Regions from separate parts of the Streptococcus sp. cx1 genome, predicted to be linked through region 2. Evidence: predicted binding sites of a transcription regulator. Region 2 holds the regulator's gene; each other region holds the start of a gene.
What was found. The regulator Rex, encoded in region 2, represses fermentation and respiration genes when NADH is low (regulators of the CRP and FNR family bind a similar motif). The targets are predictions, from matches to a motif close to TTGTGAANTANTTCACAA.

Region 1 (10,622 bases), on a different contig from region 2:
TGAAAGAAACTGAAAAAGTGAACGATGAAAAGGTGCTTGACCGTACCATCGAAGAACTTGATTTGTCTGTACGCTCATATAACTGTTTGAAACGTGCCGGTATTAATACCGTTCATGATTTGACAGAAAAAACTGAGCCTGAAATGATGAAAGTCCGTAACCTAGGTCGTAAATCTCTTGAAGAAGTCAAAGTTAAGTTGGCTGATCTTGGACTTGGACTCAAAAACGATAAATAATAATATAGGAGGATAACATGGCTTACCGTAAACTTGGACGCACAAGCTCACAACGTAAAGCGGTTCTTCGTGATTTGACTACAGATCTTATCATTAACGAAGCAATCGTTACAACTGAAGCACGTGCTAAAGAAATCCGTAAAACAGTTGAAAAAATGATCACTCTTGGTAAACGTGGTGATTTGCACGCACGTCGTCAAGCAGCTGCATTTGTACGTAACGAAATTGCATCTGAAAGCTATGATGAAGCAACTGATAAATATACATCAACAACTGCTCTTCAAAAACTTTTCTCAGAAATCGCACCTCGTTATGCTGAACGTAACGGTGGATACACTCGTATCCTTAAAACAGAACCACGTCGTGGCGATGCTGCCCCAATGGCAATCATCGAACTTGTTTAATTTTTATCAATTTTGTTGAGTGTTATGATGATGGAATAGCTTAGCTTTTCTTAGTCTAGCTCTGGTCTACCGCTGGGCAAACGCCTAGCGGGAACACTCATCATAAAAATGGGAATAAATAAGCATGTAACGCTTGTTTACGAAAGGTAATACTGTTATTTTTCGTAAGCAGGCGTTTTTTTGGGCTATAAATCGTCTGAATATTTTGATATAATGGAATAAGCTTATTTCAAAAAGGGGGACATTATTTTGACAACAGCCAAGGAACTGCTTAAGCAAAGGTATTATGAGCCAATTAAGGAGCAACCGGAATTATTTGTGGGGATTGAGTTGGAATACCCAGTTGTTAATTTGAGTGGTAATGCTACAGATGTCTCTCTTACAAAACAGTTACTAGTCTATCTCTTAGATAATTTTGATTTTCAAGCTGATAAGTATGATTCTGATAATAATCCCATTCAGCTTATCGATAAAGCTTCTGGAGATATGATTCTTTTTGAAGTCTCCTACAATACGATTGAGTTTGCTTTTGCAAAGGCTGAAAGAATCTCTGAGGTTGAGGAACGTTTGGATACTTACCTCGGTATAATTCAACCTTATCTTCAGAATCATAATCATGAGTTGCAAGGTTGGGGAGTGAATCCAAACTGGGCAAAAAATGACAACAGACCTGTTAAATCTCCTCGTTATGAGATGCTTATGGATTTTCTCGAGTTATCTAAAGCAAAGAACGATCCTTTCTTTCATGATTATCCAGAATATGGTTCTTTCATCTGTGGGAGTCAGGTACAGTTAGATGTTTCAAAAACGTCCTATTTAAGGGTTTTAAATGCTTTTAATCAAATAGAGGGACCCAAAGCAGTATTATTGGCAAACTCTGAATTTTGGGGCTCAGATTGGGATTTAGCGCTTTCTCGTGATGTTTTCTGGGAGAATTCCATGCATGGTGTTTTTGAGGAAAATGCAGGGGTATTTCCCAAGGTGTTTAAGAGCGAAGATCACTATTTTTCTTACTTGTCTGAGACGGCCATTTTTACTGCTAAGCGTGGTGATGAAACCTACTATTTTGAACCAATACGTGCTAAAGACTATCTAAGTACGTCATCTGTCAAAGCACACTCTATTCATGGCGAAGTAGTCACTATTGAGCCAAGTGAGGAAGATTTTAAGACTCACCGTTCTTATCAATTCCAAGATTTAACGACACGAGGGACGATTGAGTTTCGCAGTGTTTGTACCCAACCTTTCTCATCAACCTTTGCACCAGCAGCTTTTCACCTTGGTCTTTTAGTCAATTTGGAAAATCTAGAAAATATTTTGAATGACGCATCTTTTTTTGAAGCATTTGACTATGATTTTCCTAAAATTCGTCGTTTATTTTCGAAAAAGGATATTTCTGCTACGGACCTCAAAATGATTTTACCTTTGACAGAATCGTTATTGGCTTGTGCTGAGGATGGCTTAAAATCGCGTGGTTTTGGAGAAGAAGTCTACTTAGCTCCCCTTAGAGAGAAATTAGATAAACTGAATAAGAGTTTAGCTTAACCTTTGATAAAAGATATAATAGATAACTTTTGCTAAAAAATTTAAAAAAAGGCAAAAAAGTATTGACGTCAGTAAACAATAAATGGTATTATATAGTAGTTGTTTCGAAAGAGACAAGAGAAAGTTATAAAAACTTTCAAAAAAAGTATTGACACGAGTTGTCAATCTTGATATAATAACTAATGTTGTTAGCGGAAATGGCGGAATTGGCAGACGCGCAGGACTAAGGATCCTGTGACCGCTTTAGGTCGTGAGGGTTCAAGTCCCTCTTTCCGCAGAGTAACCAGTCAGATGACTGGTTTTTTTGTATTAAAAAATCAAAACGCTTACAAATTGTAGAAAAGCTAGTTTTTTGAGTCTAATTGTGATAGAATAAACTTGTAAACGGGTTCAAACCCAAAAAAATATAGGAGGCCTTTATAATGGCAATCGTTTCAGCAGAAAAATTTGTCCAAGCAGCTCGTGATAATGGTTACGCAGTTGGTGGATTTAACACAAACAACCTTGAGTGGACTCAAGCTATCTTGCGTGCAGCAGAAGCTAAACAAGCTCCAGTACTTATCCAAACTTCTATGGGTGCAGCTAAGTACATGGGTGGTTACAAATTGTGTAAAGTTCTCATCGAAGAATTGGTTGAATCAATGGGTATCACTGTACCAGTTGCTATTCACCTTGACCACGGTCACTACAATGATGCTTTGGAATGTATCCGTGTAGGTTACACTTCAGTTATGTTTGACGGTTCACACCTTCCAGTTGAAGAAAACCTTGAAAAAGCAGCTAAAGTTGTTGAATTTGCACACGCTAACGGTGTATCAGTTGAAGCTGAAGTTGGTACAATCGGTGGTGAAGAAGATGGTATCATCGGTGATGGTGAATTGGCACCAATCGAAGATGCTAAAGCTATGGTTGCAACTGGTATCGACTTCCTTGCAGCAGGTATCGGTAACATCCACGGTCCTTACCCAGAAAACTGGAGCGGACTTCACCTTGACCACTTGCAAAAATTGACAGAAGCTGTTCCTAACTTCCCAATCGTATTGCACGGTGGATCAGGTATTCCTGACGATCAAATCCAAGCAGCTATCAAACTTGGTGTTGCTAAAGTTAACGTTAACACTGAATGTCAAATCGCATTTGCTAACGCAACACGTAAATTTGTTGCTGAATACGAAGCAAATGAAGCAGAATACGACAAGAAGAAACTCTTCGACCCACGTAAATTCTTGAAACCAGGTTTCGAAGCTATTACAGAAGCTGTTGAAGAACGTATCGACGTATTCGGTTCAGCAAACAAAGCTTAATTAGACTATATAAGCTTGAAAATAAAGGGTTTGTCCAATGTGGGCAAGCCTTTTTCTTGTGTTTTGCCCCCATTTTGCCCCCGATTTCTAAATTTCAGTTCGTTTTGATTATAGAAGTAGCGCAAACAAAGCTTAATTAGTTTATTAAAACAAGGTCCTTTTCGGATCTTGTTTTTTTGTACTAAAATAAATAGTTAGTATCTGCCAATCAATCTGTGATTGAGAGTAAACAATTTTAAAGAGTGGATATGGCTTTGGTTGATAGATTCTATTTCCTAACTTTTTAAGATATGCTATAATATGAATATGTTTGATAATTATATTGTACCTGTATTTTTTGGTGGTGGAGCTCTTGCTCTACTAGGTTTAGTGTTATTTGGTTGGGCCTTGCCTTCATTTTTGAAGGGTAAGTGGTCTTATTTGATTTCTTTGCTAGGTTTAGGTTTGGTTGCTTTTGCCTATTTTGATTCGGCGATTGTTATCACTTATAAAATCTGGCTTGGATTGCTAGGTGTTATCATGATTGGTTGGGGACTTCCTTTTAACAATCGTAAGGGACGCCGTGCGATGACTATTTTTTGGGCTATCATGGCAATCGTTGTAGGTATTGCTGCTATTGCATTCACTATTGCTTATGGTGTTATTAACCGCCACTAACATGAAACTGTAAAACATGCTATAATAATGGCATGTTTTATTTTATGACCCTATCATTTATTATCATGCCTGCCTTGGGCTGCTTCTTAATAGGCTTGGCTTTTGCTAAACCAGATCGTTGGGACTATTCTTGGATCTTATCCTTAATAGGTTTGGCGGCCTTTATTTCTTCTTTTTGGCATATAACACGTGTAGATTTATGGTTTATGCTAAGTTATAGTGTTGGTCCTTTTTTGATGGGATTTGGTTTCTCCTGGGACCTAAGTAAGAAACGTCGTAGGCAGTTATTATTATTAGGGGCATTTTTCCTTGTCTTTTTTGTGATTCTGTACTATCTTATTGTGCGAATCCTGAATACAGCTGTTGTCTAAAGGAGGGCTGTTGTGATGTTGCTAGATTTAGAAGAGAAGACACGTGTGCTTGTAGAAGATATTGTTGAACGTTCAGCTATTGGGAGAGGAGCTATCTTTGTCTTGGGCCTGTCTTCCAGTGAGGTTGCTGGTGGGACTATCGGCAAAGCCTCTAGCCGCGAAATTGGTCAACGAATTGTGAAAACTATTCTTGAGGTTTTGGAACCTAAAGGGATTTATTTGGCTGTTCAGGGCTGTGAACATTTGAATCGTGCTTTGGTTGTCGAGCGTGAGCTTGCCATGGCTAAAGATTTGGAAATTGTTAATGTTCTTCCTACCTTGCACGCTGGGGGAAGTGGTCAGCTGGCTGCTTTCGACTATATGAAGGATCCTGTTGAGGTGGAGGAAATTGTCGCTCAGGCTGGTATTGATATTGGGGATACCTCTATTGGTATGCATGTGAAGAGGATCCAAGTTCCTCTTCGTCCGATTATTCCAGAATTAGGCGGTGCCCATGTGACTGCTTTGGCGAGTCGTCCTAAGTTAATTGGTGGCGCTCGTGCGGAGTATCTAGCAGATCCTATTCGTAAAAACTAAAAAGTATCGGACATTCTTGTCCGATACTTTTTCTGTTAGCTGAGCTTTTCGTTTTAATGATGGCGCTTGGCATAATCAACAAATTTGAATTTTTCAAGTTTGTGGCGACTTTCCGTAAATTGGAACTGTTTTCCATTGTTTAAATAAACTTTTGAACGGACACAGACGACGTGCTGGTCCTTACCTAGGTCGATAAGAATCTTATCTTGATCGGTAGCGTTATCGATAGTGATTTCTTTAAAGGCGTGGGAAATGCTAAGGTTGAGTTGATTCTCAATGTAGTCGTAAATAGAGTATTCAGCAATGCTACGGTTTAGTTGCGGAACAAGGCTGGCGTCTAGGTAATCAATATCTATAACAGAGGCACAGCTACCAACGACTCTTTGACGAACAACACGCCAGATCTGTCGGCTATTAGAAAAACCAGTTCTTTCTGAGAGTTTGGAATCAACGATGATTTTATCCAGAGAAATAACGTTGGTTTGCGAATTAAGGCCTTGTTGTTCTATTAGTTCTTGGTAACTAGTAAGGTCAGATACAGGAAAGTTGATTTGTTCCTGGTTAATAACCTGAGAACCAGAGCCATGAATTTTTTTGACCAAGCCTTCTTCAACGAGTAAGGTTAACGCCTTTCGTATAGTGTCTCGACTAACCTGGTAAGATTGAACCAGTTCTTGCTCAGTGGGGAGGAAGTCTCCCACTTGATACTTTTGCTCATGGATAGCTTTTTCTAAATCCTTATAAATAATCTGATATTTTTTCATCTTTCTCCTCATTTGTAGGTAAAAAAACATACAACCGATGTTTTTTTACAAAAATATGTTAAAAAAATCCCGGAACACTTGCAGACAAATTTGTAATCGTTTACAATCAGTTTATCAAGTCAAATAGATATTGTCAAAAAAGAAAAGGAGATTCAAATGGGTAAATTTGAACAAGAAGCAAAAGATCTGCTTACTGCAATCGGTGGTAAAGAAAATGTGACTGCTGTTACTCACTGTGCGACGCGCATGCGTTTCGTTCTTGGTGATGACAAGAAGGCAGATGTGAAAACAATCGAAGCCATTCCTGCTGTTAAGGGGACTTTCACCAATGCAGGTCAATTCCAAGTTATCATTGGTAATGATGTACCAATCTTTTATAACGATTTCACTGCTGTATCAGGGATTGAAGGTGTTTCTAAAGAAGCTGCTAAATCAGCTGCCAAGAGAAACCAAAACCCAGTTCAGCGTGTTATGACAACCTTGGCGGAGATCTTTACGCCTTTGATTCCAGCTTTGATTGTTGGGGGGCTTCTTCTTGGTCTGCAAAATGTCTTGGGTAGTATCCAATTCAGTAATCTAGGTGGTAAAACAATTGTTGAGGTCTCGAAATTCTGGGAAGGTGTTAATGAAATTGTTTCAGTCATCAGTGGTGCTATCTTTGGTTTCTTGCCAGTAGGTATCACATGGTCTGTCTCTCGTAAGATGGGGACAAGTCAAATTCTTGGTATTGTACTTGGGATTTGCTTGGTTCATCCTAGCTTGCTTAGTGCCTATGAATATGCGGCTCACAAGGCTGCAGGAGATATTCCACACTTTATCCTTGGTTTTGAAAAAGTTGGTTACCAAGGACAAGTTATTCCTGCCCTCTTGGCTGGTTTAACACTTTCTTACCTTGAAATTTTCTGGCGTAAATACATTCCAGAAGTTATCTCAATGATTTTTGTACCACTCTTGTCATTGGTTCCAGCAGTTATCCTTTCTTACGCTGTTCTTGGTCCAATTGGTTGGTGGCTTGGAGGCCTTATCTCAGGTGTGGTATTGGCCGGTTTGACTGGTCCTGTTAAATGGCTCTTCGGTGCAATCTTTGGTGCCATCTATGCACCATTTGTTATCACTGGTCTTCACCATATGACTAATGCGATTGACCTTGAGTTGGTGCGTACTGCTGGTGGTACTGGTTTATGGCCAATGATTGCTCTCTCTAACATTGCACAGGGTTCAGCAGTATTTGCTTACTACTTTATTAAACGTCACGATGAACGTGAAGCACAAATTTCACTTCCGGCAACTATTTCAGCTTATCTTGGTGTTACTGAACCAGCACTTTTTGGTGTTAACGTTAAGTATGTCTATCCATTAGTAGCAGGTATGTCTGCGTCTGCCTTGTCAGGCTTGCTTTCAGCGGTTTTTGGAGTTCAAGCAAACTCTATTGGTATCGGTGGTCTTCCAGCAATCCTCTCAATTAAACCTCAATATTGGGCAATCTTTGCGATTATTATGATTGTTGATATTGTAGTTGCTATGGTATTGACATTCCTCTTCCACAAAACTGGATTTTTAACGAAAACAGAGGAAGATGGGCATGCACAAGAAGCGCTTAAAGAAGCTTCAGAAGGTTTGGTACGACCAACGGTTCTTGCTGAGTCAGCAGAGGTTGTTAGCCCACTTGCTGGCCAAGTTAAACCACTTAGTCAAGCCACAGACCCAGTCTTCTCATCAGGTGTAATGGGTCAAGGTGTCGTGATTGAACCAAGCCAAGGCGAATTGGTTTCACCAGTAAATGGTACAGTGACAGTACTCTTCCCAACTAAGCACGCAGTCGGCATTGTTTCTGAAGAAGGTGTTGAAATGCTAATGCACATTGGTATGGATACGGTTAGTCTTGACGGAAAAGGTTTTAAGGCTCATGTTGAACAAGGTGATAAAGTTGTTGTTGGTCAACAATTGATTAGCTTTGATATGGATGTTATCAAAGAAGCTGGTTTGGTCACTGAGACTCCAGTAATCATTACAAATCAAGATGATTTCCAAGCAGACGTAGAAGGGGATCTTCCACGTGATATCAAACGTGGTGAAGTTCTCATGATCGCTCATCGAACAAAATAAGCTAAGGGGTGGAAACGTTACGGTCCACCCTTTGATAAAAAAGAGGTTAAATAAATGGCATTAGATAAAACAAAGGTCGTATACCAAATTTATCCAAAATCATATAAGGACACGACAGGAAAAGGAATCGGTGATTTCAGAGGAATCATTGAAAAGATTCCTTATCTAGCAGAGTTGGGCGTGGATATGGTTTGGCTCAATCCTTTCTATCCAAGCCCACAACGTGACAATGGTTACGATATTTCAGACTACACAGCCGTCAACCCTGTCTTTGGGGATATGGCTGATTTTGAAGAAATGGTCCGTGTCGCTAAAGAGCACAAGATTGACTTCATGCTAGACATGGTGCTTAACCATTGCTCAACGGAGCATGAGTGGTTCCAAAAAGCATTGGCTGGTGACAAGTATTACCAAGATTTCTTCTTCATTCAGGACCAACCAACCGATTGGTTATCTAAATTTGGTGGTTCTGCCTGGGCTCCTTTTGGAGATACAGGGAAATACTATCTTCACCTCTTTGATGAAACACAGGCAGACCTCAATTGGCGAAATCCCAATGTCCGCAAGGAGTTGTTCAAAGTGGTCAACTTCTGGCGTGACAAGGGCGTCAAAGGATTCCGTTTCGATGTAATCAATTTGATTGGGAAAGATGAGGTCTTGGTGGATTGCCCTGAAAATGAAGGGAAACCAGCTTATACGGATAAACCAATTGTCCATGACTATCTTCGTATGATGAATGAAGCGACATTTGGTTCTGATGATAGCTTTATGACAGTTGGAGAGATGTCATCGACAACCATTGACAACTGTGTTTTGTATTCAGCACCGGAGCGCCACGAGTTGTCTATGGCCTTTAACTTCCATCATCTGAAAGTCGACTATGAAGATGGTCAAAAATGGACCATTACTTCATTTGATTTTGAAGAACTTAAACGTCTCTATCATACCTGGGGCAAGGAAATGAGTGAACGTGGTGGTTGGAGTGCCCTTTTCTGGAATAACCATGACCAACCTCGTGCCTTGAATCGCTTTGTAGATATCAAGAACTTCCGCAATGAAGGAGCGACCATGCTCGCAGCTAGCATTAACTTGTCACGTGGGACCCCTTATATCTATATGGGCGAAGAAATCGGCATGATTGATCCAGACTATGATTCGATGGCAGATTATGTGGATGTCGAGTCCATCAATGCTTACCAGATGCTTTTGGATCAAGGTAAGTCACCTGAGCAGGCCTTCCAAATCATTCAAGCCAAATCCCGTGATAATTCACGTACGCCTATGCAATGGGATGCTTCTGAAAATGCAGGTTTTTCAACAGGCACTCCATGGTTGAAAGCTGGTAAATCTTACAAAGACATTAACGTTGAAAATGAAATCGACGGACCAATCTTTACCTTCTATAAAGAATTGATTCGCTTGCGCAAAGAAATGCCGATTATTTCAGAAGGTAGCTACTTGCCAGCACTGGAAGATAGTCAACAAATCTACGCTTTTGAACGTCATTTAGACGGTCAAAAACTTTTGGTACTCAATCATTTCTATGGAAGTGAAGTCGAAGTAGCGATTCCAGAAGACTACCAAACAGGGCGCGTGCTCTTGTCCAACTATGCCGATGCAGAGCTTGCTGAAAAGGTAATTCTTAAGCCTTATCAAACCCTAGCAATCTTAGTTAAATAAGCCAAACTTTCCTCAGTAAATGCTTTTGCTGGGGAATTTTGTTATAATGAAAGCACTTTTAATGTTGATGGAGGAAGTGTAATGACACGCTTACAAGATGATTTTTACCATGCGATTAATGGTGAGTGGGAAAAGACAGCAGTGATTCCAGATGACAAACCACGTACAGGTGGTTTCTCAGATTTAGCAGATGAAATTGAAGACCTCATGCTTGAAACAACTGATCAATGGTTGGCAGGAGAGAATGTTCCTGACAATGCCATTCTACAAAATTTTATTAAGTTTCACCGTATGGCTGCGGACTTTGACAAACGTGAGGCAGTGGGTATCGAGCCTGTTAAGCCTTTGATTGAAGAATACAAGCAACTCTCGTCATTTTCAGAATTTGCTTCGAAAATTGCTGACTACGAGATGGCCGGTAAACCTAATGAGTTTCCTTTCGGTGTGTCTCCGGATTTTATGAATGCTCAATTAAATGTTCTCTGGGCTGACGCACCAGGTATTATTTTGCCTGATACGACCTATTATACGGAGGATAATGAGAAGGGTAAGGAGCTTTTAGAAATTTGGCGTGAGACGCAAGAAGAACTCTTGGAAAAATATGGCTTTACAGCTGAGGAAATCAAAGATATCTTGGATAAGGTTATCGCCCTTGATGCTAAGTTGGCCAAGTATGTCCTTTCGCGCGAAGAATCTTCAGAGTATGTAGAGCTCTACCACCCATATGATTGGGCAGATTTTACCAAGCTAGCACCAGAACTCCCACTTGATAACATCTTCACAGAAATCTTGGGTCAAGTACCTGATAAGGTTATAGTTCCTCAAGAGCGCTTCTGGACAGAATTTGCGGCGGAATACTATTCAGAAGCCAACTGGGAATTATTAAAGGCAGTTCTACTTATTGATGCTGCTACATCCTGGAATGCCTATTTGACAGACGAGCTTCGTGTCTTGGCTGGAAAATATGGTCGTGCGCTTT
Region 2 (10,622 bases):
ACCTACTTGTTGTCTTTGTTTTTGCCTTGGTAAACGGTGTTAATTTTTCAGTTGGATGGTTGACAGTTATTCCATTATTTGCGGAACTTTTCCTTTTCTCAGCTGGTATTGCCTTTGTCTTAGCAACGCTCTTTGTTAAGTACCGTGACATTGGTCCGATTTGGGAAGTAGTTATGCAAGCTGGTATGTATGCGACACCCATTATCTATTCATTGACATTTATTTTGCAACGTGGACAAGTTAAGATTGCAAAACTGATGATGTTGAATCCTTTAGCACAAATTATTCAGGACTTGCGACATTTTATTGTCTTCTCAGGTAGCTTACGTGGTTGGGATTTAATTGGACATAAGGCTATTGCTATCATTCCGTATTTCCTACCACTTGTTATCTTTGCTATTGGTTACTACATTTTCCATCATCAAGCTAAAAAATTCGCGGAGATTCTCTAATGACAGAAAAGAAAATTGCAGTTAAAGTGGACCATGTAAGTAAGTTTTTCAAATTACCGGTTGAGTCTACTCAAAGTCTTAGAACTGCCCTAGTAAATAGGTTTAAAGGAATCAAAGGCTATAAAGAACAACATGTCTTGAAAGACATTGACTTCGAAGTTGAGGAAGGTGATTTCTTCGGAATCGTGGGACGAAATGGTTCAGGGAAATCAACATTATTGAAGATTATTTCTCAAATTTATGTTCCTGAACAAGGGACGGTTACCGTAAATGGCAAAATGGTTTCATTTATTGAACTTGGTGTCGGTTTCAACCCTGAATTAACTGGACGTGAGAATGTTTATATGAACGGAGCCATGCTTGGCTTTACGACGGCAGAAGTTGATGCCATGTATGATGAGATTGTTGAGTTCGCAGAGCTTGAAGATTTCATGAACCAAAAACTCAAGAACTACTCGTCTGGTATGCAGGTCCGTTTGGCTTTCTCTGTGGCTATCAAGGCACAGGGTGATGTTCTTATCCTTGACGAGGTTCTTGCAGTAGGTGATGAAGCCTTCCAACGTAAGTGTAATGACTACTTTATGGAACGTAAGAAATCAGGGAAAACAACAATTCTTGTAACCCATGATATGGGAGCTGTTAAGAAGTACTGTAACAAGGCTATTTTGATTGAGGACGGATACATTAAAGCCAAAGGCGAGCCTAGAGACGTTGCCAATCAATATAGTTTTGACAATACAGAACAAGTAATCACTTCAGAACAATCAGGAATTGAAAGAAGTGGTTCAGTTGTGGAAAATCTGAAGTTATCACTATTGTCTTCTAAGAGAGCGACACCAAATGAACCAATTTCATTTGATTTGATGTATACTCTGCTAGAAGATGTGCCTACTTATATTGCTATCTCATTTACAGATATTGATCGTAATATTTGGATTTACAATGATAATACGATGGATAATTTAACAAGTGGCAAGGGTGATGTTAAAGTAAACTATCAGTGTTCACTGGCAGGGCTAAACGATATTAAGTTAAAACTCGAAATTACTGTAAGGGATGCGAATAACCAAGTTCTAGCCTTTCTTCCAGCTGATGAGATTCCAGTTATTGTTCTAAATAGGGATGATATTGATGAAGATGACGAGTCAGCTAAAGATTCTGCAACTGGTATTATTCAAAGAAATGGGAAGTGGAGTTTTTCTTAAGAGAAAAAAGGGAAGTTTGAATGAAAGTATCGATTATTTGTACCAATTATAATAAGGGGGATTGGGTACGAGAGGCTATAGATAGCTTTCTCAATCAGAAAACTAATTTTGATTTTGAGATTATTATCATTGATGATGCTTCAACAGATCATTCGTATGAGATTATTCAAGAGTATCAAAAAAAGTTTCCTGAAAAAGTTAGAACTTTTCGTAATGAAGTGAATCTTGGCATTACTAGAACATGGAAAAAAGTTTGCCAAGAAGCTAAGGGTCAATACATCGCGAGATGTGATAGTGATGATTTTTGGACGGACCCATTAAAACTTCAAAAGCAAGTTGATTTGCTAGATGCTTCAACGGATTCACTATGGTCAAATACCGAATTTGACATGGTAGACCTAGACGGAAATCTTATCCAAAAAGATGCCTTTGCTAATAAGGCACTTCCTTTGATTGATTCTTACGAAGAGATGCTTGTCATGAAAGGAATGACAATGGCTTCAACCTGGGTGGTTGATACCGCTCTTATGCAAGATGTATCTGCTCAAATTAGCGATACAGCTGCAGACGATACATTTGAGTTGCAACTTGAATTATTCAAACGCACTAAAATTTCTTTTTTGAGTGATTCCACTACTGTATATCGTATGAATTTGGGATCTGATTCAAAACCTATGACATTGGAGACTGCTGAAAGGCGGTTCACTGGTATCTTAGATTCTCAAATTAAATATCTCAACAAGTATCCAGATCAGGATATTCAAAGAATTTCACACTTGGCCCTCGTTAAGGATCGTGATTTGGATATCTTAGTTTTTAAAAAAGACCGTCAGATAGAAGACTTGAATTTGAAACTAAATCAGGTATCACAGATTTCTCATGACCAAAATGAGTATATTGAAGTCTTGAAGAAAGAAAATCAAGATTTTCAAAGTGAGTTGAATCGTATACAGAGTTTATATGATGACTTACAAATCCAATATAACAGTGTTGTTACTTCGAGAAGATGGACAATACCAACTAAAATTATTAATTTCTTTAGGAGAAGTAAATGAAACGTCTATTGCTTTATGTTCATTTCAATAAATATGATCATATTAGTCGACATGTATTTTATCAACTTGAACATATGAGACCCTTGTTTGATAAATTGGTTTTTATTTCAAATAGTCGTCTTAGTGAAAGTGAAGTACAAAAGCTTCGTGATAAACACTTGATTGATGATTTTATCCAACGTGAGAATAAGGGTTACGATTTTGCTGCTTGGCATGATGGTATGGAATTTGTTGGATTTGATAACTTGAAACAGTATGATTCTGTCACTGTTATGAATGATACCTGTTTTGGTCCTCTATGGGATATGGCACCAATCTATGATAAATATGAATCAAACCCAAATGTAGATTTTTGGGGTATGACTAATCATCAAGGAATCAAGGCTGGTGATATTTATATTCATGAACATTTGCAATCTTACTTTATTTCATTTAAAAAACGTTTAGTTGAATCTAGTGTTTTCCAAAAGTTCTGGAAGTCAGTTGAGAGTTTCGAAGATGTTCAAAAGGTAATCGATAATTATGAAACTCTTTATACCAAGAAGTTTATGGATGCTGGATTTAAGTATGAATCGATTCTTAATACGATTCCACTAAATGATAAGTTTTTCCATAGTAATTTTACAATTCATTATCCTCATGTTTTGCTTGATGCAGGGGTTCCATTTATTAAGGTTAAGACATTTGATTTAACCCAGCACCTTGCACCTTATTTGCTTAAGGAAATTGAGAATAGAACGGACTATCCGGTAGAATTCATTTTGTCACACATGTCGGATATGAGTTTACCGACTCCACCTTATTTACTTGATCGCAAAGTCATTGAGGAAAGCTCAGAGACATATTCAGACACTAAAAAAATTGCTGTACATCTTCACACCTACTATGTCGACTTACTCGAAGACTTTTTGAAGCAATTTGAGAATTTTCACTTTACTTATGACCTCTTCTTAACAACGGATTCTGAAGAGAAGAAGGAAGAGATTCAGTCTATCCTTGATAAGAATGGAAAAGTAGCTCGAATCTTTATTACTGGGAATCGTGGACGTGATGTTATTCCAATGCTTAAGTTGAAAGATGAACTTTCTGCTTATGATTATATTGGACATTTCCATACGAAAAAATCACCAGAATACCCTTATTGGGTTGGAGATTCATGGCGAAATGAACTTTTCTCAATGTTAATTCAACCTGCTGATAATATTATTGCAAATCTAGAACGTGATGATAGGTTAGGGCTTGTAATTGCTGATATTCCAACTTTCTTCCGTTATACTAAAATTGTGGATCCTTGGAATGAGAATCGTTTTGCCGAAGGAATGAATGATTTATGGGAGCGTATGAATCTTGGTCGAGAAATTGACTTTGATAAGATGAATACTTTTATCATGAGTTATGGAACATTTATTTGGTTTAAATATGATGCTTTGAAACCGTTGTTTGACCTTGATTTGCAAGATGAAGAAATCCCAGCAGAACCAATTCCTCAACATACCATTTTGCATTCAATTGAGCGTATTCTAGTTTACCTCGCATGGGCAAGACGTTATGATTATGCGATTGCAAAAAACGATATCTATATTACGCCTTTTGTAGATAATGTTGTGTTAAATATCCGACCTGATACTTTACCAAATACCTATATTAATTTTGATAATATCGGTGGTATAAAAGGTGCTCTCAAATATATTATTGTAGGTCCAGGAACTGCTGTGAAGTATATTTTGAGAAGAATAAAACGTAGATTTACATCCAAGAGTAGTAAAAATACTATGAAATAGTAATTATCCCCCTCCCACTTACGAATAGGTAAGTAGGAGGTTTTTTCTTATGTATAGTATTGTATCTGAGGAGTCGGGACTTTTGCCTCGTGAGCGACTCTTACAGAAGGGTGCAGAGGTTTTATCGGACCAGGAGTTGTTGGCGATAGTGCTGCGAACAGGGACCAAGTCTGAGTCGGTCTTATCTATGGCTAATCGTATTTTGAAAGGGATGACGAGTTTGGCGGATTTGTCTCGCTTGTCCCTGAATGAGCTTCAGGAGATTCCTGGTATTGGGCGTGTGAAGTCTATTGAGCTGAAGGCTATGGTGGAGTTGGCTAAGCGGATTGAGAAGGCTGAGTTGGCTCGTTCCGAGCAGATTATGTCCAGTCAGCAGGTGGCCCGTCGTATGATGTTGGATATTGGGGACAAGCCTCAGGAGCATCTGGTGGCTATCTATTTGGATACGCAGAATCGTATTATTCAGCAAAAGACGGTCTTTATTGGTGGTGTTCGACGTTCGATTGCCGAGCCACGTGAGATTTTGCATTATGCTTGTCATCTGATGGCAACGTCCTTGATTGTGGTTCACAATCATCCGTCAGGTGAGGCCTATCCGAGTCGCAATGATATTGATTTTACGCAAAAGATTAAGCGGTCTTGTGATGATTTGGGGATTTGTTTGCTTGATCATCTGATTGTTGGCAAATCGACCTATTATTCCTTTCGAGAGGAGAGGGAGGATTTTGAGCTTTAGATGGAGCCTATGTGATAAAGACAAGAGAAAAGCAACTGAGTGCAGTCTCAGTTGCTTTTAAAGTTCGTTAACGACGTATTCAAAGAGTTTGAGGTCTTCTTCACGTTTATCTAGGAGAAGCTCTGGGTGCCACTGTACACCAAGGAAGCGAAGGTCTGGTGTATTTGACTCAACGGCTTCGACAGTGTTGTCCTCAGGGTCACGCGCTATGACACGAAGGTCAGAGGCCAAGTGTTTGATACTTTGGTGGTGGAAGGAGTTGATAGAGGTTTCACGCCCGTAAATTTCTGCCAACTTACTGTCCTCTTCAACAATCATCTCATGGTAGAGGTAATCAGAAGGCTTGTCCTGCCAGTGATTCTCGATGTCTTGGTGGAGACTACCACCTAGTGCGACATTCATGAGTTGGGTACCACGACAGATTGAAAAGATAGGTTTCTTCTGCTTAGTGGCTTCCTCGATGAGCGCCATTTCAAAGATATCACGCTCAAGGAAGAAATCGTCTTCACTGGCATGGTTTTCTTCATTGTAGAATTTAGGGTCAACGTTTTGCCCACCGATAAGGATGAGCTTGTCAATCATGGAGATATAGGTCTTAGCTTCCGAAGGATCGGATACGGGTAGTAGGATTGCTAGGCCTCCGGCTCGTTGAACTCCTTCTACAAAGCCAGTTGGGGCGTAGGACCAGTTAATATCTTCATGGGCTGGATTAGGCCTTACATTGGCTGTGATTCCGATAATTGGTTTAGTCATTCTTTCTCCTTGATTTTTCTTCTTCTTTCATGAAATAGAGTAGGGTTTGTAGTTCGCTAGTCAGGTCTACGTACTGGACTACCACGTGGCGTGGGAGATTGAGATTGACCGGAGAGAAGCAGAGAATGCCTTCAATTCCGGCATCAACCAAAAGATCAGCCACCTCCTGGGCCTTAACTGATGGCACTGTCAGGATGGCTGTTTTGATATCTTCTTGAGCGATTTTCTCCTTGATTTGAGAGATACCATAGATAGGGATCTTATCTTCGGTTTGTGTCCCTACTAATTCATTATCATCTGTATCAAAAGCCATGACCAGCTGCATGCGGTTACGCTCTTGAAAACGGTAGTGGAGGAGGGCACGCCCGACATTACCAACACCTACGAGGAGTACCTTGGTAGTCGCATTGTCATTTAGGAGTTCAGCGAAAAATGTCATCAGCTTGTTTACGTCATAACCAAAACCACGGCGACCTAGCTCACCAAAATAGGAGAAGTCACGACGAACAGTAGCAGGGTCAATCCCAATCGCTTCAGCAATTTGTTTAGAGCTTGCTTTGTCGATATTTTCACGATGGAATCGTTTGAAAATACGATAGTAGAGAGAGAGACGTTTGGCAGTGGCGTTTGGGATGTTTTTCTCAAATGTCATTGATCGCTTTCCTTTCTTTAATTAGTATGATTCTCCTATATTTTAAGAAAAGTTTGTGAAGATTGCAACAAAATAGTGTAGATGAGGCGATATAAAAAACCTATCACATGGATAGGCTATTTCTATGTAGTAAGAAAAAATTTAGACTTCTTCTTGCTCGAAAACGTTACGATCAACCAAACTCTGCATCAAGAAGTAGAATTTCTCTTGCAAGATGTGGTGATCTTCATTTTTAAAGATATTAACGTTACGAAGGCCAGATTTGTCTGTGATAGACAATTTGAAGCCGGTCAAGTCTTTGTTAATAGTGATTTTGAGTGGGAAACCTTCGCCTGAGTTAGGCACTTTTTCGAGAAGGCGGTGCAACTCGTAGTTTCCGATTTTATTTTGCACAAAAGTCGTATCACGTAGAGTGAATTTTTTGACATTAGGACTGATGGTGTAACGGTACTTACAGTCAGTCAAATGAATGCTTTTTTCAAATGCCATGTTAGTCTCCTATGATTTGATTAAGTTTTTCTGCTAGGGCCTGGAGTTCTTCAGCGGTATTTTCCTCTGATAAACTAATGCGAATGGCTGTTTTTAGCTTGTCAGAATCCTTGCCATAGAGGGCCTGGATGACATGACTTGGATCAACAGTTCCAGCAGTACAAGCAGAACCTGTTGAGACAGCAAAGCCTGCTAGGTCTAACAAGGTTAAGAGAGGGCCGTTTTCCTTATCAGGAAAACTGATGTTGATGACGTGAGGTAGGCTAGGTCCTCCACCATTGATTTCATAAGGAATGGTAAGGGAATCTAGAAAGGCCTGACGAATCTTTTTAACATGCTGATAATTGTCTTGGTAGTGGTCGCTAGCTTGTTTGTAAGCAGCGGTCATACCTGCAATCCCGACCAAGTTTTCAGTACTAGCACGGCGTTTTTCTTCTTGCTCGCCACCATGGAGTAGGTTGTCAAAATGCAAATCGTTATGATAGAGCAAGCCGACACCTTTAGGTCCGTGGAATTTATGGGCACTAATAGAGAGAAAATCGGCTCCAAGTTCCTCTGGGTGAATAGGAAGCTTTCCTGCTACCTGAACGGCATCGACGTGGAAGGCAGCTTGGTGATTGGCAAGCAAGTCACCAATTTCCTTAATAGGAAGTAATTGGCCAGTCTCATTATTAGCATACATAACAGAAACCAGAATGGTATCGTCACGTAAGGCATCAGCGATTTGTTGGGCAGTAATGACTTGATTTTCTGGCTGAATATAGGTTACTTCAAAACCAAAACGCTCTTCCAAGTAGGCCATAGTGTGAAGGACAGAGTGGTGTTCAATAGCAGTTGTAATCAGGTGCTTACCTTTAGATTGATTGGCTAGGGCGTAACCTTTGATAGCTGTATTGTTTCCTTCAGTCCCTCCAGAAGTGAAAATAAGCTTACGAGCAGGGACTTCAAAGTGTTTGGCCATTTCTTCACGGGCTTCACGAAGTTCCTTAGAAGCCTGTCGACCGTAAGCATGGAGGCTGGATGGATTCCCAAAGGTTTCAGTCATGACATGTGTCATAGCTGAAATAGCAGCAGTATTTAAAGGAGTTGTTGCTGCGTTGTCCAAATAAACCATAGCTTAGTCCTCGTTTGCAGTGTAAGCAAAGAGTGGGCTAAGTGGTTGACGTTCGAAAATACGAGTAGTAGCGTTAGCGATTAGCTTACTTGCTGAAATGTATTTAACGTTTGTAGGAACTTTTTCTTTAGTTGCAACTGAATCTGTCACCAAGATTTCTTTAATTGGGGCAGCGTTGAGGACTTCAGCAGCACCTCCTGCAAAGAGACCGTGACTAGCTACTGCATAGATGTCTTTAACGCCACCACGTTCAAGGATTTTAGCAGCTTCAGCAAACGTTTTACCAGTGTTAAGGATATCATCAACCAAGATTGCTGTTTTTCCTTCAACCTCACCGATGATGTAGCCTTCTTCACGTTCTGAATCATCTTGGGCGTAGTCAATGATAGCGATTGGTGCATCAAGGTAGTCCGCCAAGCTACGAGCACGTTTAACACCCGAATTTTTAGGGCTAACAACGACAACATCACTTCCTGTGAATCTTTTTTTGTTGTAGTATTCAGCAAACAAAGGCATTGTGAAGAGGTTATCTACTGGGATATCGAAGAATCCTTGAACTTGGACAGCGTGAAGGTCAAGCGTCAAGAGACGATTGACACCAGCTTTAACTAGCATATTGGCAATCAATTTAGCAGTGATGGGTTCACGTGACGCAGCGATACGGTCTTGACGTGCATAACCAAAGTAAGGCATAACAACGTTGACAGAGTTAGCACTGGCACGTTTGCAGGCATCAATCATGATGAGCAATTCCCAAAGGTGGTCGTTAACAGGGTTGCTAGTAGATTGGATGATATAGATATCGTCCCCACGAACAGACTCTTCAATGTTGATCATGATTTCACCGTCAGAAAATTGACGTGAAGATACTTTACCAAGTGGCAATCCAGTAGCCTCAGCAATTTTTTCAGCAATTTCTGGGTTTGAGCTGAGCGAGAACAATTTCAATTGTGGGTTTGCTTTTTGATGTACCATGACGATGGTGACTCCTTTAAAAAAATAAGATGCTAAGCCCAGTTAGGGCTATTGTAATAAAACTACAGATAGTTCTATTTTAGCAAAAAGAAGCAGAAATTTCAGCCTTCAAAGTATTATATTAGTGAAAAATACCGAACCTTTGTTAGATAAAACGCCTTTGTATGCGTTTTTAGAGAAATCTATTACCCTCTGAAGTTCTAAATACTTGTGGCATTTGAAGCTACATGTGTTTAAAATAAAAAAAACAAGGAGCCAACTCCTTGTCTAAATTTTAGTCTTTGTCTCGTTTGAGGGTAGCTACAAAGCGTGCAACCTTACTCTTAGCATACTTAAAGTCAATATTATTTTCTTTAAGAAAGGCATCAAAGTCGTCTTTACCTTTCTCAGCATCCGAAACTTCTAGTTCAAGCTCGTAGTCTTTCTTGTCAGCATAGACATTGACATCAAGAGCCATGAGGCCGATGTTGGTCTGGTACTCGCGACGAGTTGTGGTCAAATGTCCGAGGATGGTTAGGTCCTCTAGTTTAACCCCACGTTCTAAAAGAATGGATTTGATTTGACAATCAGGAAAGTCCAGCGACTTAGTCAAAGCCTTAGCATCCGCACAATCCATGGTAACGTTGTACTCCATGTTCCCGACTTTTTCAGGGATTTTCAAGGTCAGCTCACCATGAGTGGGAAGTGTCCTAATACGCAAAGACAACTTTTTATTTCTCATGTCACTCTGAGGAGTGTCGATGTAGTAGTTTGTTTGCGTAACAGGTGTCACATGGGAGAAAAGCATCGCTAAACGATTGTACTCGTCTTTGGTGAGTAGAGTCTTGTACTCTATCTCTAAATGGTTCATGTGTGTCCTCCCTTGTGCTTTCAAATGTGGTATAATATAACAGATTGTATTTATTTTATAAAAAACTAAAGCTTTTGACAAGGAGGAGTCCTATCTTGACCATGGATTGGGAACAATTTCTAGACCCCTATATTCAGGCCGTAGGTGAGCTCAAAATCAAGCTCCGAGGCATTCGTAAACAATTTCGTAAGCAAAATCGTCACTCGCCCATTGAGTTTGTGACGGGACGTGTGAAGTCAGTGGCTTCCATTGAAGAGAAGATCGCCCTTCGTGGCCTTTCGATTGAAAATTTGGCTCAAGATATGCAGGATATCGCTGGTCTCCGAGTCATGGTCCAATTTGTCGATGATGTGGATGAGGTTTTGGCTTTGCTTCGTCATCGTAGTGATATGACTATTGTTTCAGAGCGAGACTATATCAGAAACCGTAAAAATTCGGGTTATCGCTCTTATCATGTTATTATCTCTTATCCCGTTGATACCATTGATGGTCGTAAGGAGATTCTTGCAGAGATTCAGATTAGGACTTTGGCCATGAACTTTTGGGCCACCATTGAACAT
Region 3 (10,622 bases), on a different contig from region 2:
AAAGTTGCTTCAACATTACCAATCAATTCACGTTCTGGCTGGAAGTAAGTATCCACCTCAGCAGGTTCAACGTCAATTACAATGATACGGGCTGAAATTTCAGCATTCCAGTTACGTGCTTCATACTCGATTGGGTCATACCCAATGGCAATAATCAAGTCAGACTTCTTAAGCAACATGTCCCCCGGTTGGTTACGGAAAAGACCTACACGACCAAAGAAAGTATCTTCTTCAAGGTCACGTGACACGATACCAGCACCTTGGAAAGTTTCAACAACTGGTAATTTGACATACTTCAAAATCTGGCGAATAGAGTAAGTGACGGCTTCTGATGAGGCACCATTCCCCAATAGAAAGACTGGCAACACTGCATTTTTAATGGCTTGTGCGAGATAGTTAATATCAGAAACAGATGCTGAACCAAGTTTTGGATCTGTCATAGGCTTAATAGCCTTAACACTGACTGGAGCATCGGTCACGTCTTGAGGAATTGAAATAAAGCTTGCACCTGGTTTCCCTGACTTAGCGTGACGATAGGCATTTGCTACCGTTTCAGAAAGGGTGTTAGCATCATGTACTTCAGCAGCATACTTGGTAATTGGTTCAAGCATGGCAACATTATTCATTGATTGGTGGGCACGTTTCAAGAGATCTGCACGCTTAACCTGACCACCAATAGCAAGAACAGGGTCTCCTTCATCTGTCGCTGTTACCAAACCAGTAGCCAAATTAGAGACACCTGGGCCAGATGTTACCAATACTACACCAGGTTTCCCTGTAATACGTCCAACACCTTGAGCCATAAAAGCAGCATTTTGCTCATGACGGGCAACAATCAATTCAGGTCCCTTATCTTCCAAGGTATCAAAAACCCTATCGATTTTTGCGCCTGGAATCCCAAAGACATAATCAACATCATGGTTGATCAAACTATCAACCACTAAATCCGCACCATACAATTGCTTTTCTTCTGACATGAACACAGTCCTTCTGGCCCTAAAATGATAGAGCCAACTTTCCTTTCAAGTATAAGTCACAAAGTGTCAAAGTCTGCTCGTTTTTTCACAAACTTTCGTCACTTCACAATTCTGTTATCATTATAGCACAGTTTTCTGACAATCTTGTGAAAAAAAGATTGTGAAATTTTGAACTTCCAGCACAAAAAGAAACACCTGATTGCTATCAGATGTTTATGCATTTTTTACCTTAGCAAATTCTCGATTGAGATAATTTTGCAGGCCTTCAAAAATCTCTAGTAACTGAAGATAATTAGACAAACTTGAGCGACCAGGGATATCAACGACATCCAAAGAAATGCGGTCCAAGTCCTTTTCGTAAAGAATACGGAAGGATACCACTGCGTGATCAGAAAAATAATTTTCCCCTGCCATAATGTAGCACTCATAGATGATGCCAACAGGATTCGCAACCTTCAACTCAATACGAACTGCGCCTAATCCTAAGGCCTCCACTTGCTGAAAACGTTCCAGAATAGTCTGTCGCTGACTAGGAATAAAACTCGTGATATCCATAGTGGCCCTCCCAACATTCCTTTTTATCTATTATAGCCTAAAGCCGAGAAAAAAGCTTGTGTAGGGTTTGTAGAAGCCACATAGACATTCAAGAATACTTAGTCGCCCCCTTTGAAGTCTCTAAAGTCTGACTTAATACTGGAATCATAATCATGTTTATCCACCCAATCCTTTATATCAGCAAATGAATGAATGTCTTTCTTAATACCAGCACTGTCCTCCACAGAAACCACAATCGCATTTTCACCATTTGTTCCTAACCAATGTAAAATATCATTTGTTTGCTCTTCAGGAGAAAAATAGATTTGTGATTGTGTTTCGTACTCTCTATCTCTATAAGACTCATATTGAGCTAATTGCTTTTTATAGGCATTATATTCCCTATCGTAATCCTTTTGAACTTTTTGACGTGCTTTTTCGTAAGCTCGATAGTCTTTCTGATAGTCTTGTTGAGCCTTTTTGTTAAGAATCTCACTAAAACTTAAAGTTTTAACAGGAAAAATAGAATCAGAAAAAACATTTAATTCTGAAACTTTCTTTGGTGCACTTGGTTTATCAGGTCCTTTCCTTTTCACTGGCTCAGTTGGACCAGCTGGAAAATCTCCTTCCTTACCTTGACGGGTCAATACTTTAAATTTCTTTATTGTATTACTATTTGTCGGTGTCTGATTTACAGCTTCTTCGTAAATATGTTTGACTTCGGGATTGTCATTAAATAGATTAATCTGACTTTCATCTTTGGAAATGTCTACCTTATCAATTTCTATGATAAGGTTTAGCTGAGCAGATAAATAGCTGTCCTTTGGGGCTGGTGACTTCCTTAAAAGCTCATCCAAGTTTCCTTCTCTCTTTAAATATCCCCACATGGTGCTATCATTCATCTGATTTCGAGCAGAACTCTTATCACCATAATAAAGCAGTTCATCCTTACTATAAGAATAATCTGGTAAATTGCTAGTTAAAAATTGATTCGTATCCAAATTGTAAGCGAATTGCTTGTCGCTTCGAGTATTCCTCAAGAAAACATAATCATAACCATCGATCGTTCTTAAAGACACAGCCAATTCTTTGATTTCCTTAAAATCTTTGACTTTCTTCAAATATGGAGTCAAATTAATAATTTTCTTTTTGAAATCTTTGTTAATATCATAAACCACTAAATGAGCTTGATGCAGACTGCTCATGGTATCGTAATACCTTACAAAATGATTTCTACCAATCATCTCAGTAGCTACGTTATCTTCAGAATTATAGTAAGTGGGTTCTTCCTGACTAATGGCAATATACTGATGGCGACTACCAAAAATCTCATTGTCTGTTACCTTATCCGTTTTTAAAGCAGTCTGTAATTCTTCTACAGCTTTTTCATGAAATTTATGTTTGACATAAGCATTTCCTAAAAAGAAAAGTGTCAGTAAAGTCGCAGTATAAATCCTTCCACTCTTCGAAAAGGGAAATCTTAAAATCTTCTTTATCATAACTTTTTTTACAAAAATAGCCAGAACATCACATTCTGACTATTACTTTTATTTCTCATCTTCGTCCATTGAAAGCACTGACAAGAAGGCTTCTTGTGGTACTTCAACCGAACCGATGGCTTTCATACGTTTCTTACCGGCTTTTTGTTTTTCGAGAAGTTTACGTTTACGTGAAACGTCACCACCGTAACACTTAGCCAAGACGTTTTTACGAAGGGCTTTGATATCTGTACGGGCAACGATTTTTTGACCGATAGCTGCTTGAATAGGTACTTCGAATTGTTGACGTGGAATAATTTTCTTAAGCTTATCAACGATAAGTTTTCCACGCTCGTAGGCAAATTCCTTGTGAACGATGAAGCTAAGGGCATCGACCTTGTCACCATTAAGGAGAATATCCATTTTCACCAATTGTGAACGACGGTATTCTGACAATTCATAGTCAAAGCTTGCATAACCACGTGTTGATGATTTCAATTTATCAAAGAAATCAAAAACGATTTCGGCAAGTGGAATTTGATAGATAACGTTCACACGATTATCATCGATATATTCCATAGTTTCAAAATCACCACGTTTACGTTGTGCCAACTCCATAACAGCACCAACATATTCTTGAGGAACCATGATTTGAGCTTTAACATAAGGCTCTTCGATGGCATCAATGCGTGTAGGATCTGGGAACTCAGATGGGTTAGACACTTCAAGCATCTCACCGTCAGTAGTATTAACATGGTAAACTACCGATGGCGCTGTCATGATGAGGTCGATGTTAAACTCACGTTCCAAACGTTCTTGGATAACATCCATGTGAAGAAGACCCAAGAAACCACAACGGAAACCAAAACCAAGGGCTTGAGACGTTTCAGGCTCAAACTGAAGACTGGCATCGTTCAACTGGAGCTTTTCAAGAGCCTCACGCAAGTCATTGTATTTATTAGACTCAATTGGATAAAGACCGGCGAAGACCATTGGATTCATTTGCTTATAGCCATGGAGTGGCTCTGCTGCTGGATTATCCGCAAGTGTTACTGTATCACCGACACGGGTATCCGCAACAGTCTTGATTGAGGCCGCGATATAACCAACATCACCTGTAGCAAGGTAGTCACGGCCAACAGCTTTAGGCGTGAAGATACCAACCTCAGTAACATCAAAGGTCTTGCCATTAGACATCATTTGAATCTTATCGCCTGGTTTAACCATTCCGTTAACCACACGCACTTGGAGGATAACCCCACGGTAGGCATCATAAACAGAGTCAAAGATAAGGGCTTGGAGAGGCGCCTCGACTTCACCTTGAGGTGCAGGAACTTTCTCAACGATTTGTTCGAGAATCTCCTCGATACCGATACCAGCTTTAGCTGATGCAAGCACGGCTTCCGAAGCATCTAGTCCGATAACATCTTCAACCTCTGTACGCACACGTTCAGGATCTGCAGCTGGAAGGTCGATTTTATTGATAACTGGTAAGATTTCCAAGTCATTATCTAAGGCCAAGTAAACATTGGCAAGTGTTTGCGCTTCAATCCCTTGAGCAGCATCCACTACCAAAATTGCACCCTCACAGGCAGCAAGAGAACGTGACACTTCATAAGTAAAGTCCACGTGTCCTGGTGTGTCGATAAGATGGAAAATATATGTTTCACCATCTTTAGCTGTATAGTTAAGCTCAATGGCATTTAGTTTGATAGTGATACCACGTTCACGCTCGAGGTCCATACTATCAAGGAGTTGCGCCTGCATCTCACGACTTGATACTGTCTCAGTCTTTTCCAAAATACGGTCAGCAAGGGTTGATTTACCGTGGTCAATATGGGCAATAATAGAGAAGTTACGAATCTTCTCCTGTCGTTGTTTTAATTCTTCAATATTTGGCATTTGTATCTTTCCTAGTTCTTACTTGTGATTATAAAAAAACTAATCGTTACCTTCTATTATACAAAAAAGACAGGCTTTTGCCTATCTCTAATATCTGCTTTCTGACTGCATTTAGTCCTTCTTATTTCTTAAAAGTATCGTTGTAATGCTTATTAATAATTGCTGAACGCTTGTTTTCTGTTGAACTACTTGAAAATGGAGCCAAACCAAAGGCTAGTACAACAATTCCCAATAGAATAAGACTGAAAAATGGGTGCTCAGCAATATAGTGTAAAATGTCTGACATAGGAATCCACCTTTAAAACCAAAATTAATTACAATTATAGTATCAGAAAAATTATATTGTTTCAAGTGATAAATTGCAAGAATAAGTGCAACAATTACTTTAACTTATCCATTAGAGCTTCTGTAATCTAAACATTTTCGTGGTCGGTGATTGATATCGTATAAGTCCTTGTTCAAAGCCTCATCAGAGATAGTGGCTACAAATCTGTTCGGGCGACCAGGAGGATTTAAAACCGTTCTCAATTTCCTTTTTCAACTTTGGTGTCAAACGAGACTTCCGACCTTTTTGTTTAGCCCTGCGGTCGTACTGCTCCTGTGCTTCTGTATAATATCGCTTACATCATTTTTTAACCCTTTTGGAAAATAAGATCCAGATCAAAAAACTCTCCAAGAAGGAGAGTGTGTTCTATAATGGATAAACCTTACGAAATTCTTCTAAAACAACCTTGCTGTCAGGTGTAAAAGTCAGTCCGGCCTCGCTCATCCACTCGGTGAAAACCTCCTCATGAACCTGACGCCAATAGGCCAGAGATTTATCACCCTCACCTTCCTTGTAGGCATGGTCGGCTGACACTTGATGGAAAGGCTGAACGGAAACCTTTGTGACTTCGACAATGCAGACAGCTTGATCTTGACTGTCTAAAACAACATCAAAGGTCCCTTCTTGTGGCAGGGGGTCGTTATCAACTGCATAAAGATCATAGGCTGATGCAGTTGCCGTCTTTTCACCTTTTAACACCAAATCTGCCAAGAGATCGGCTTCTACTCCAAAAGCCCAAGCATCGATTTCATCTCCGATTGAGGGGTTAATTTGCTTGTAGGCATTCCACATTTCTTGAGGTGTCATTTCTTCTCCTTTATTTCTTTTACTTTCCAATTATTATAGCTTGTCAGTTCTAATTCTGGAAATCCTCGCAACTCTGCCTTCACCTTCAATACTAAAGGCGAAGCATTGTCTGCAGTAATTTCTTCCAAATTCAACCAAATTGCATTTGCTGAATCATTGCTTCCATCAAGAACTTCATGAGGAAGGGATTTTTGAGAGTGTTCCAAGTCAAGTAATATATCATAAAAGGCCATGATATGGTGTACGGCAAAGTCTTGCCCATTTTCTTGAACCATTACATCATAGATTCTAGGGTTTGAATAATCGCTAAGCATATATCCCGTCTCTTCCAGAACTTCTCTCTTGAGAGTTTCTGTCAGCCCTTCACCTACTTCCTGGCTACCACCAGGTAGATCATAGCGATGTTGATATGGACCTCTCGTTTTCTCAATGCAGAGTAACTTCCCATTTTCAAAGCAAATGCCATAGACCCCAAAGTGATTTTTGATTTCCATATTCTTAACTTCCTAGCTTAATTTATTTTTTACCATAACTATTATCACACATTAACCTTGGGTCGAGGGCACTCTTTATTAAAGACATTTCGTCTATTTAATTTTAACAGACTTTCATGATAAATTTCAAGAATAAGTGCAACACTTACTCGATCCATCCACAAAAGTTTCACAAGCAGTTTTGTTAAACTATATTTTACAATTTATCAAGCAAAAAAAGAGAGCCTTTCGCTCTCCCTTTTAATCTTAATGGAATTGCATACCACCATCAACGATGATTGTTTGACCTGTGATGTAGTTTGAGTCAGGTCCAGCAAGGAAGCTAACTGCTGCTGCTACGTCTTCAGGTTCAGACAAACGTTTGAGGGTAATATCTTTAGCAAAAGTTTGCATACCCCATTCATCATCTTTACCAGCATTTTTACCAACTTCGTGGGCAATGTCAAACATCATTGGAGTCTTAACGATACCTGGTGCATAAGCATTGACAGTGATGCCTGAATCAGCCAAATCACGCGCCAAAGTTTGAGTAATACCACGCACAGCGAATTTAGTACCACCATATACAGTTAAGTTAGGGTTACCAACGACACCAGCCTGAGATGTTGCATTGATGATTTTACCACCATGACCGAGTGCTTTAAATTGTGCTTGTGCAGCTTGAGCACCCCAAATAACACCACCGACATTGATGTTAAATGTACGTTGGAACTGTTCTTCAGTAATTGTATCAAGAGGTGTTGTTGGAGCCACACCGGCATTATTAACAACAACATTCAAATCGCCAAAGTGATCAACAACTTTTTGGAAAGCAGCTGCTACTTCAGCTTGTTTAGATACATCAGCTACAACTGCAAATGCTTTATCTGCTGACAATTCAGCAACCGCTTTTTCTGCAGTTTCAGCGTTGTAGTCCAATACTCCGACTTTAAAACCATCTTCAACCAAACGTTTTGCAATCGCAAAACCAATACCTTGACCTGCACCTGTAACAATAGCAACTTTTGACATACGAAATCCTCCTCTACCAATTAGAGTCACTAGCTTAATAAGAAGCCTTATCTCAATTGGAATACGCTAAGTTAGTCAAGTTCTGGCAAAGTCATTTTTCATAGGCTTTGTCTTAACTCAATTAAAATTCTACCCCTTTATGAAAACGTTGTCAAGTAATTATCAAACTTTTCTGAAAACAAATAAGACCACCTTGAGGTGACCTTATTTCTATTATTCTTCAAATTCAAAACCTATTGCTTCCATATCGTCCAAACCACCTAGATTAGTCACCTTAGTATAGCCTCTCTCTTTAAGGACCGATGCAGCAAATTCTGCACGAGGCCCCATTTTACAATAGAGGTAAATGGAAGCGTCTTTTTCAGCTGGAATGTCAGCAGAGAAAAACTGGGTATGAGGTATTAAGAGGGCATCCTTAACATGTCCTTCTGCATACTCTTCTGGACTCCTGACATCAATTAACAGTCCACCCTTGGCTAGATCTGACTGAATTTGTGCTAAATCCATCCTACTCACCAAACCAAATCTTAATTTCTCGAGCCGCAGATTCTTCTGAATCAGAGCCATGAACGATATTTGGAATCATGTCACCATCTGGTGCGGTTGCAAAGTCTCCACGAATCGTTCCAGGAGCAGCATCGCCTGGATTGGTTGCTCCCATCATATCACGCCATGACTTGATAACACCTGGACCAGAAATAATACCAATCACTGATGGACCACTCATCATAAATTCTGCAATGCTAGGGAAAAAAGGTTTATCAACCAATTGAGCATAATGTTCTTTAAGACGTTCTTCGTCAAGTGTCAACATTTCCATTCGTTCAATAATGAAGCTACGACGTTCAATACGATCAATCACTTGTCCCATCAAGTGTCGTTTTACAGCATCTGGTTTAATAATAAAAAATGTTTTTTGCATGTTCCCAACCTTCATTGTTTTCTTTTCATTTTACCATAGGAAGTATCATTTTGCAGAGATAAAGTATATATAGCCTAAAACTATAACCTCAGCAAAAAATTAACTATTTTTCATTAGTCTAGATAAGAAGTACTATAGACATAAATAGACATTTCGAGGTAAATACAATGACAAAATCTAAATTCCAATTAGTCGGTTCTCTTCTTCGTCCTGCAGATCTCCGTAAATATAAGGACGAAATCGAGCACCGTGACGACATCCAGTATCCTTTCTATGATGCCCTTCCTGGTTATCAAGAAACTGAAACTGCAGATATTAAGCAAATTGTGGCTGACCAAAAGGCTAATGGTATTGACATCCTTACCGATGGTGAGTTTGGACGTTCTATGTGGCATTTAGACTTTGTCTGGGGATTTAAAGGAATTGAACGCTACATTGCTGAGCATGGCTACACTTTTAAAGACCATGATGGTGGCCAATATGAGACTCGTAAAGATATTGGTATTCGTATTACTGAACCACTCTCAGGTAAAAAACACCATTACCTAGATATCTATAAATTGGTTAAGGCTGAAGCTGGTGATGAAGATACCAAACAAACTATCTGGGGTCCTGCTCATGCCTACACTGAACTTGCTATCTTTGACCGTTTGGCTGGTCCTGGACAAGTCTATGAAACAAATGAAGACCTCAAAAAAGGTTTGATTAATGCCTATAAAGAATTCTTGGAAGAATACAAGGCTGTCGGTGGCAAAATCGTTCAATTTGACGACTGTCTCTGGGAACTTTTTGACCCATCAAACCCTGCAAGTTTCTTTGCGGAAGGTAATTCTGATTTAGCAGAATTGGCTGATGAGTTTGTAGCTATCAATAACGAGGTTGTAGACTATGCTCACGAAATTGGTTTAACGGTTTGGACGCACAACTGTCGTGGTAACTATGAAAGCCGTTCTGCTGCCGAAGGAACTTACGAAGCCATCGCTAAGAAGTTCTTGGCAGAGCAACACTATGACCGTTTCTTCCTTGAGTGGGATAGCGACACCGCTGGTGATATCAAAGCTCTCGAAGCCCTCAAAGACAGCAAAGCTGAAGTTGTACTAGGACTTTTGTCTTCTAAAACTACTGACCTTGATGACGAAGAACGTGTCCTCGATTTGCTTGAAAAAGCGAGTCAAATCCTCCCAAAAGAACGTCTCTTCCTCTCTCACCAATGTGGTTTCGCCTCATGTGACTCAGGTAATGAGTTAGCAACACCTCAACAATGGGCTAAAATCAAACAAGGTCAAGAAATCGCTAAGAAATTCTTTGGTTAATTGAATACTTTTAAATCTGAAAATCCCTTGCCGTATTCGGTAAGGGATTTTAATGTTGTCTAAGCTTGAATAAAAGGTTGTAAATCTTTAAGAGCTCGCTCAGCAATTTTTTCATAGCGCTCTTTCTTGTCACGAATACGTGGCCCTTCCAACTCTTTGATAATACCAAAGTTAACATTCATTGGTTGAAAATGTTTACTTTCAGCGTGGGTCACATAATATGGAAGACTCCCGATAGCTGTTGTGTGAGGGAAGATAACCTCATCTTCACCCTTAAAGAGACGGGCAGCATTGATTCCAGCAACCAAACCTGAAGCAGCCGATTCAACATAACCTTCAACACCAGTCATTTGTCCTGCAAAGAACAAGTTAGGGTTTGATTTTGACTGGAAAGTCTGTTTAAGCAAGTTTGGTGAATCCATATACGAGTTGCGGTGCATAACCCCATAACGCACAAATTCAGCGTTTTCAAGACCTGGAATCATTTGGAAGACACGCTTTTGCTCTCCCCATTTGAGGTGGGTTTGGAAACCAACGATATTGTAGAGGCTACCAGCCGCATTGTCCTGACGAAGCTGAACAACCGCATAAGGTGTCTTAAAGTCACCATCACGAGGACCCTTATAATCTTCAGGATACTCTAAACCAACTGGTTTCATAGGACCATAGAGCATTGTCTTGATACCACGTTTAGCCATAACCTCGATAGGCATACAGCCCTCGAAATACTTTTCTTTTTCAAAAGAATTCAAAGGAGCTTCTTCAGCTGTTGTCAAGGCCTCGTGGAAGGCCATGAACTCCTCCTTGGTCATTGGACAGTTTAGGTAAGCTGCTTCACCCTTGTCATAGCGTGACTTAA

Region 1: the regulator Rex is predicted to act here: its motif matches at 2,548-2,565, upstream of ACT170_RS07630 (class II fructose-bisphosphate aldolase).
Region 3: the regulator Rex is predicted to act here: its motif matches at 7,677-7,694, upstream of ACT170_RS03675 ((S)-acetoin forming diacetyl reductase).

Annotation. Positions count from the first base shown of each region.
Region 1 covers NZ_JBQSUN010000005.1:82,719-93,340, reverse strand. The annotation lists gene ACT170_RS07650 (DNA-directed RNA polymerase subunit alpha) at 1-236, shown strand, start outside; gene rplQ (50S ribosomal protein L17) at 254-640, shown strand; gene ACT170_RS07640 (glutamyl-tRNA synthetase) at 890-2,185, shown strand; tRNA gene ACT170_RS07635 (tRNA-Leu) at 2,377-2,462, shown strand; gene ACT170_RS07630 (class II fructose-bisphosphate aldolase) at 2,608-3,489, shown strand; gene ACT170_RS07625 (hypothetical protein) at 3,790-4,146, shown strand; gene ACT170_RS07620 (hypothetical protein) at 4,179-4,517, shown strand; gene ACT170_RS07615 (TIGR01440 family protein) at 4,533-5,093, shown strand; gene treR (trehalose operon repressor) at 5,147-5,857, opposite strand; gene treP (PTS system trehalose-specific EIIBC component) at 6,014-7,963, shown strand; gene treC (alpha,alpha-phosphotrehalase) at 8,018-9,643, shown strand; gene ACT170_RS07595 (M13 family metallopeptidase) at 9,725-10,622, shown strand, end outside.
Region 2 covers NZ_JBQSUN010000006.1:119,025-129,646, reverse strand. The annotation lists gene ACT170_RS08960 (ABC transporter permease) at 1-452, shown strand, start outside; gene ACT170_RS08955 (ABC transporter ATP-binding protein) at 452-1,657, shown strand; gene ACT170_RS08950 (glycosyltransferase family 2 protein) at 1,678-2,712, shown strand; gene ACT170_RS08945 (rhamnan synthesis F family protein) at 2,709-4,493, shown strand; gene radC (RadC family protein) at 4,543-5,229, shown strand; gene ACT170_RS08935 (gamma-glutamyl-gamma-aminobutyrate hydrolase family protein) at 5,287-5,982, opposite strand; gene ACT170_RS08930 (redox-sensing transcriptional repressor Rex) at 5,975-6,634, opposite strand; gene ACT170_RS08925 (DUF1831 domain-containing protein) at 6,776-7,123, opposite strand; gene ACT170_RS08920 (cysteine desulfurase family protein) at 7,125-8,237, opposite strand; gene ACT170_RS08915 (ribose-phosphate diphosphokinase) at 8,241-9,212, opposite strand; gene ACT170_RS08910 (CYTH domain-containing protein) at 9,487-10,062, opposite strand; gene ACT170_RS08905 (GTP pyrophosphokinase) at 10,158-10,622, shown strand, end outside.
Region 3 covers NZ_JBQSUN010000001.1:778,650-789,271, forward strand. The annotation lists gene alsS (acetolactate synthase AlsS) at 1-977, opposite strand, end outside; gene ACT170_RS03640 (hypothetical protein) at 1,191-1,532, opposite strand; gene ACT170_RS03645 (hypothetical protein) at 1,631-3,010, opposite strand; gene lepA (translation elongation factor 4) at 3,059-4,891, opposite strand; gene ACT170_RS03655 (hypothetical protein) at 5,013-5,177, opposite strand; partial or broken gene ACT170_RS03660 (IS30 family transposase) at 5,367-5,495, opposite strand; gene ACT170_RS03665 (ASCH domain-containing protein) at 5,583-6,023, opposite strand; gene ACT170_RS03670 (NUDIX hydrolase) at 6,020-6,517, opposite strand; gene ACT170_RS03675 ((S)-acetoin forming diacetyl reductase) at 6,764-7,528, opposite strand; gene ACT170_RS03680 (rhodanese-like domain-containing protein) at 7,742-8,035, opposite strand; gene ndk (nucleoside-diphosphate kinase) at 8,037-8,450, opposite strand; gene ACT170_RS03690 (cobalamin-independent methionine synthase II family protein) at 8,618-9,763, shown strand; gene trmFO (methylenetetrahydrofolate--tRNA-(uracil(54)-C(5))-methyltransferase (FADH(2)-oxidizing) TrmFO) at 9,823-10,622, opposite strand, start outside.